Regions from separate parts of the Paracoccus haeundaensis genome, predicted to be linked through region 2. Evidence: riboswitches for the same ligand, from Rfam matches in the RefSeq annotation. Region 2 holds a riboswitch; the other holds the start of a gene.
What was found. Region 2 has a riboswitch for cobalamin ahead of FHD67_RS18550 (ABC transporter substrate-binding protein). Riboswitches for the same ligand answer to the same signal wherever they lie in the genome.
Positions count from the first base shown of each region.

Region 1: it holds a riboswitch for cobalamin, as region 2 does, so the genes downstream of both, FHD67_RS03825 (DUF1636 family protein) here and FHD67_RS18550 (ABC transporter substrate-binding protein) in region 2, are expected to answer to the same signal.

Region 1 is NZ_VDDC01000007.1:186,370-189,781, forward strand. Features, by position in the region: gene otsB (trehalose-phosphatase) at 1-617, opposite strand, end outside; gene cobO (cob(I)yrinic acid a,c-diamide adenosyltransferase) at 719-1,348, opposite strand; cobalamin riboswitch at 1,389-1,614, shown strand; gene FHD67_RS03825 (DUF1636 family protein) at 1,710-2,120, shown strand; gene cobW (cobalamin biosynthesis protein CobW) at 2,123-3,166, shown strand; gene cobN (cobaltochelatase subunit CobN) at 3,180-3,412, shown strand, end outside.
Region 2 is NZ_VDDC01000051.1:2,874-6,285, forward strand. Features, by position in the region: gene FHD67_RS18545 (FecCD family ABC transporter permease) at 1-922, opposite strand, end outside; gene FHD67_RS18550 (ABC transporter substrate-binding protein) at 919-1,926, opposite strand; cobalamin riboswitch at 2,065-2,281, opposite strand; gene FHD67_RS18555 (hypothetical protein) at 2,530-2,784, opposite strand; gene FHD67_RS18560 (TRAP transporter large permease) at 2,910-3,412, opposite strand, start outside.

The DNA.
Region 1 (3,412 bases), on a different contig from region 2:
GCCTGCGCCTCGGCCATGGCGGGTTCGTCGGTGGTATCGTCGCCCGCAAAGACCGGCACGCGCCCGGCAAAGGGCTCAAGCGTCATCAGATGCGCCAGCGCGCTGTCCTTGCCGACACCGCCGGGGCGCAGTTCGACCGCCATCTTGGCGGGCTGCAGCACCAGATGCGGGTTCCGATCGGCCAGATCCTGCATCACCTCATCGACAAAGGCGCGCAGATCGGGGGCGTCCCGATAATGCAGTGCGACGCCGTGGGGCTTTTCCTCGACCAGCAGGGCGGGATGGGGCGCGGCGGCGGCATGGGCCGCGGCATGAAGGGGGCCCGCGTCGAAATCCACCCGGTGCAGGGTCTGAATGCGGCCGGGGCGCAGCGACAGTTCGGCGCCGTGGCTGCCCGCGACGATGCCCTCGAACCCGTCCATATGTCCGCGCAGGTCGGCCACGTCGCGCCCCGAGATCAGCGCCACCGCACCCCCCTGCCTCCGGTACAGCGCCGCCAGCCGGTCGCGCAGCGCCTGCGTGACAACGACCGCATCGGGCCGGGGGGCGATGTCGACCAGGCAGCCGTCGAAATCCAGGAACAGGGCGGCGTCGGGGGCAAGCGGGGGTGGGGTCACGTCAGGCGGGCTCCGGCGATTGGGATATACCAAAGGGAACCCGTGACTCCCCCCGAGGGTTCACCGCCGCGTGAGGTTTTTTGACTGCCGACCCGCGCGCGTCAGTATTCGACCCCGGCCTGCGCCTTGATCCCAGACCGGAACGGATGCTTGACCTGGGTCATCTCGGTCACCAGGTCGGCAGCCTCGATCAGCGCGTCGGGGGCGCCGCGCCCGGTCAGCACCACATGGGTCATGGCGGGCTTTTCCGCCTGCAGAAAGGCCACCACTTCGGCCGCGTCCAGATAACCATAGCGCAGCGCGATGTTGATCTCGTCCAGCAGGACCATGCGGATGGCCGGGTCACGGATCAGGTCCCGCGCGCGCGCCCACCCGGCCTGCGCCATGGCGATGTCACGGGACTTGTCCTGCGTCTCCCAGGTAAAGCCCTCGCCCATGGCGTGGAACTGGCAGATGTCGGTGAAATGCGTGGTCAGCAGCGTGCGTTCGCCCGTGTCCCACGCGCCCTTGATGAACTGCACAACGGCGCAGGGCATCCCGTGCGCGATGGAGCGCATGATCATGCCGAACCCCGACGACGACTTGCCCTTGCCCGGCCCGGTATGGACGATGATCAGGCCCTTTTCGCCGGTCTTGGTCTCCATCATGCGGTCGCGTGCGGCCTTTTTCCTGGCCATCTTGGCGGCGTGGCGGTCCTGATCCTCGGCGGAAATCGGGTCGGTCTGCGTCATCGGGTCGCTCCTTGCGGTTGACAAACGGCGGGTGCGGGGGTTTGGGTGAGGGCGTGTTGGTTCCTGTCTATGACAGGCGAAGAGGGAATGCGACAAGGCCCCGGGTCACCAGACCCGCGACCCCAAGCGCAGCCGCCCCCGCGACCGTGACCGGAGAGGTCGCCCGATCCACTGGCCCCGATTGGGGCTGGGAAGGTGGGACGACCGTTGGGGCATTCGCCCCTGGATCCGCAAGCCGGGAGACCTGCCAGCACCTGACGATGACGGGCGAACGGGGTGTTTCGCGACCGGCAGGTGATGGCCGGATGCCCCGTGCCGCCTCCTCTCGGACGCCCCTTGCCGCAACAAGGAAGGGGCCGCGATGCGCGCCGTTCTGCATGTCTGCACCACCTGTCGCGGCACCGTGCCCGACCCGGTTCCCGATGCCGCAGGGACCGATGCCGCAAGGACGGATGCCCCTGGCCCGGACGTGCCGCGCCTTGGCGCCCGGCTGCACGACCTGCTGTCCCGCACCGCCCCCGACGGCGTCGAGATCCGCCCCGTCGAATGCCTTTCTGCCTGTTCGCAGGGCTGTTCCGTCGCGCTGTCCGCGCCGGGCAAGTGGTCCTATGTCTATGGCCGCCTGACGCTGGACGACGCCGCCGACATCCTGTCGGGCGCGCGCGCCTATGCCGGGACCGCCGACGGCATCGTGCCGTGGCGCGAACGCCCCGCCGTCTTCCGCAAGCAGAGCCTTGCCCGCATCCCCCCGCATACCCTGTCGCAGGAGTGACCATGAACGACCTTATCAAGACCCCCGTCACCGTGATCACCGGCTTTCTGGGGTCGGGCAAGACGACCCTGGTGCGCCATCTGATGGCCAACCCCCAGGGGCTGCGCCTTGCGGTGATCGTGAACGAATTCGGCACGATGGGTGTCGATGGAGAGATCCTCAAGGGTTGCGCCGACGCCGCCTGCCCGGCCGAGAACATCGTTGAGCTGTCGAACGGCTGCATCTGCTGCACCGTCGCCGACGATTTCATCCCCACGCTGGAGGCGCTGATGGCGCTTCCCGCCCGCCCGGACCACATCCTGATCGAGACCTCGGGCCTCGCGCTGCCCAAGCCCCTGCTGAAGGCCTTCGACTGGCCCGCCGTCCGCTCGCGCATCACCGTGGACGGCGTGATCGCCCTGGCCGATGCCGAGGCCGTGGCGGCGGGCCGCTTCGCCCCCGACGTGGCGGCGGTGGACGCGCAGCGCGCCGCCGACCCCGGCCTGGACCACGAGACGCCCCTGTCCGAGGTCTTCGAGGATCAGATCGCCTGCGCCGATGTCATCCTGCTGACCAAGGCCGATCTGGCCGGACCGCAGGGCGTCGCAGCGGCACGGTCGGCGATCGAGGCCGAGCTGCCCCGCCCCCTGCCCATCCTGACCGTGACCGAGGGCGCGGTCGATCCTCGCCTGGTCCTGGGCCTGGGCAAGGCCGCCGAAGATGATCTGGACGCCCGCCCCAGCCATCACGACGGCGCCGACGACCACGAACATGAGGATTTCGACACCGTCGTCATCGACCTGCCCGAAATCACCGACCCGGCCGATCTGGCCGCCCGCATCGCCCGTCTGGCCGCCGAGCAGAACGTGCTGCGCGTCAAGGGCCATGTCGCCGTCGCGGGCAAACCCATGCGCCTTTTGGTGCAGGCCGTGGGCGCGCGGGTGCGCCATCAGTACGACCGCCCGTGGGGCCAGACCCCGCGCCGCTCGCGCCTGGTGGTGATCGCGGAGCACGACGACGTGAACCCCGACGCGATCCGCGCCGTGCTGGAGGCCGTGCCAGCATGACCGGGCCCGCCTGATGCATGTCATCTTCCGCGAACAGGTCGGGCTGGAGCAGACCGACACCCCCTATGATCCCGGGCAGACGCCCGGCGATCTGGTGGTCCTGTCCTTTTCGGACAGCGACCTGGGGGCCTTTGCGGAGGGCTGGCGGCGCGCGGCGGGGGGACTGCCGTCCACGCGGCTGTGCAACCTGGTGGCGCTGCGGCACCCGGTCTCGGTCGACACCTATGTCGAGAACACCCTGTCGGG
Region 2 (3,412 bases):
CCATGCCGATCAGCGCCGACACGGGCACCAGCCGCGCGTGGCGCGTGCCCACCAGGAACCGTGCCGCATGCGGGACGACCAGCCCGACAAAGCCGATCGCACCGGTGACCGACACCATGACCGCCGTGGCCATGGCGGTCGCCAGGATCAGCACGGCCTGAACGCGCCGGACCGGCACGCCCAGGGACGCCGCCGATTCCGTGCCGAAGGCAAAGGCGTCCAGCGCGCGGATGTGCCATGCGGCCGCGCCAAGGACGGTCACGGCGGCGGCCAGCGACAGGCCGACATCGTCCCACCGGACGCCCGACAGGTTGCCCAGCAGCCAGAACATGATGCCGCGCGCCTGTTCCGCACTGGCCGACCGCGCGATGATGAAGCTGGTCAGGGCGTTGAACAGCTGCGACCCGGCGATGCCTGCCAGCACGATCTGCGCGGCACCCCGCGCGCCCGGACCACCACCCGACAGGCGCGCCAACCCCACCACCAACGCAAAGGCCGCGATCGCGCCCAGCAGCGCGCCCGCCGACATCGGCACGAACCCCGCGCCGATCCCCGCCACCGCGACCGTCACGGCCCCCGTAGACGCCCCCGCCGAGATGCCCAGCAGATAGGGGTCGGCCAGTGCGTTGCGCAACAGCGTCTGCAGGACCAGCCCCGAGATCGCCAGCCCCGCTCCGCAGGCCCCTGCCACCAGCGCGCGCGGCAGGCGGTAAGCCCAGACGATACCCTGATCGATCGGGTCCAGCGGATAGCCCGCACCCAGCATCTGGTTGGCCAGCGCCTGCCAGACGGTCGAGAGGGGGATCGGCGTTTCCCCCAGGGCGGTGCCGGCCAGGGGGGCCGCCACGATCAGCAGCGACACCCACAGCCAGACCGGGGCCAAGGGGCGGCGGACGGTCGGCACCCCGACATCGGCGGTCATTCGGACAGCCCGTCCATGCCCGCCGCCAAGGCCTCCAGCCCGTCGATCATGCGAATGCCGGGATGCAGCGCCTCGGCGTCCAGGATGACGATGCGATCCCGGCGCACGGCGGTCATCCGGCGCGTGACCGGGTCCGTTTTCAGAAAGCGCAGCTTTGCCTCGACATCGTCGGCAGGAAAGCGGCGGCGGTCCATGCGCGCGATCACCAGCACCGAGGGGTCGGCACGGGCGATCGTCTCCCACCCTACGGCGGGCCATTCCTCGTCCGAGGTCACGACGTTGCGCAGGCCAAGGCGGTCCATCATCCAGGCCGGGACGCCCATCCCGCCCGCCATGTAGGGGTCCAGCGCCAGATCGGCTGAGGAGAACCAGACCGCCGCGGACGCATCCGGCAGGTCCATCGCCCGCGCGCGCTCCACGACCGCCACCTCTCGGGCCTGCAGGTCGGCGATCAGCGCCTGGCCCGCGTCCTGCGCGTCCATGACGCGCGCGATCTGGTCGATGCCGTCCCACAGCGTCGCGATGTCGAAGGGCGCAAGGCGGGTGCCGTCGGCGCCCACGCTGTTGTCCTTGCCTTGGCAGTCCGTGGGCATGACATAGGCCGGAATGCCCAGATCGGCGAACTGCCGGCGCGTGCCGACCGCCCCCTGATCCCCGATCATCCAGGCGAACATCGTCGGCACGAAGCCGGGGCGCCGGTTCACCACCGATTCAAAGCTGGGCGTGTCGTCGCTGATGCGGTCAACCCTGGCATCATCCTCTGCAAAGGCGGGCAGCACCGGGGTGAACCACAGCGCGGTCCCGGCCATCCGGTCCGCCTGGCCCAGCGCATACAGGATCTCGGTCGTGGACTGGCCGATCGACACGACGTTGTCGGGACGCGCGGGGATGGTCACTTGGTGCCCGCAATTGTCGATCACCAGCGGATAGTCGGTCGGCGCGGCAAGGGCCGCCTGGCCCAGGCCCAGCGCCACCGCGGTCGTCAGGAAGATTCTGGTCGTCATGGTCGTCCTTCATGAAACGAAGGACGGGGCTGAAAAAGGCGCAGCGGCGTCACCGGGGTCCCACCCACCTTCGCGGTCGCGTCGGATGAAGGCCGTGGATCGGCGCATGCGGTCTTTCTCCGGGGCACCCCGCCCGGGTTGGTTCAGGTCATGATGGCAGGTCTCCTGACTTGCGGGTCGCGGCCTTCCCCGCCTTCCCGGCGCAGGGGGCGCCAGTGGCATCATAGGGTCGGCTACCGCTTACAGTTGCGGGGGCAGTCGCGGATTCGGCGCCTGATGGCTACACCTCACCACGTTCCCTTTTCACCCTGCCGGGGCCTTGGCCGGCACGGGAACCATCACGGACGGAAATGCCGCCGGGTGGGGACAAAGTCAACTGCCGCGGCAAGCAGCCCGCAGCCGACCCGGCCACCACGGCCGACGCACCTGTGACACCCGCCGCTTATGCCAGCCTGATCCCGGCGACCGGTGCGCCGCTGGTCGAACGCGCTGGCGCCCTGCGGAGGAAGGAGTTGGTCGCAGTCCTTCCTGCCAGGCATTGATGGGGGGTCGGATATAGGGCGTCAGACCACCGGGCGATCCAGCGCCTGACACCGCAGGGCTTCAAACCTGGCCGGGCCTCTTTCGCCACAGGTGGCGAAGGTCCAGCCGGGGATAGTCCCGCTCGATCTGGCTGCCCCAGAACAGGCCGGCGATCGGGGCTTCGGGATGGTCAGGGTCAAGGCCATAGTCGATCTGGGCGATGCGTTCGGCCGGCATGTGCAGGGTGTATCGCAGGAACAGGAACTGCTCCAGCCAGGCGTCATGGTCCTTGTTCGTGAACAGGTCCGGACGGGGGACGGGTTCGGGGTCGTGCATGGTGGGTCAGCTTTGGGTGACGGACCCGGATCATCCGTCAATCCGCTTGCCGGTGCAACATTCCTGTCCCCGAACGAAAAGGGGGCACGCCGCATCCGGCATGCCCCCCGATCCACGGCAGGCGATCAGTAGATCGCCAGGGCCGGGAACAGGATCAGCAGGCCCACCGCCAGGATCTGCAGCCCGATGAAGGGCAGCAGGGCGCGGAAGATTTCTCCCAGCGAGATGTCCGGCGGGGTCACTGACTTCAGGTAGAAGGCGGCGGGCCCGAAGGGCGGCGACAGGAAGCTGACCTGCATGTTCATCGCGAACAGCACCCCGAACCAGACGGGGTCGTATCCCAGGCTGACGATGATCGGCACGAAGATCGGCATGGTCAGCAGCGCGATGCCGACCCAGTCCAGGAACATACCCAGCACGAACAGGATCGCCATCATGAACAGGATGATGATCGTCGGGTTGTCGCTGATGCCGGTGATCAGTTCCGACACGAAGTTGATGCCGCCCATCAGGTTGAAGACGCCCACCAGGGCAGATGCACCGATGCCGATCCAGACGATCATGCCGACCGTCTGCAGCGTCTGCATGGCCGCGCCGCGCAGCAGGCCCCAGGTGAATTCGCCGCGGA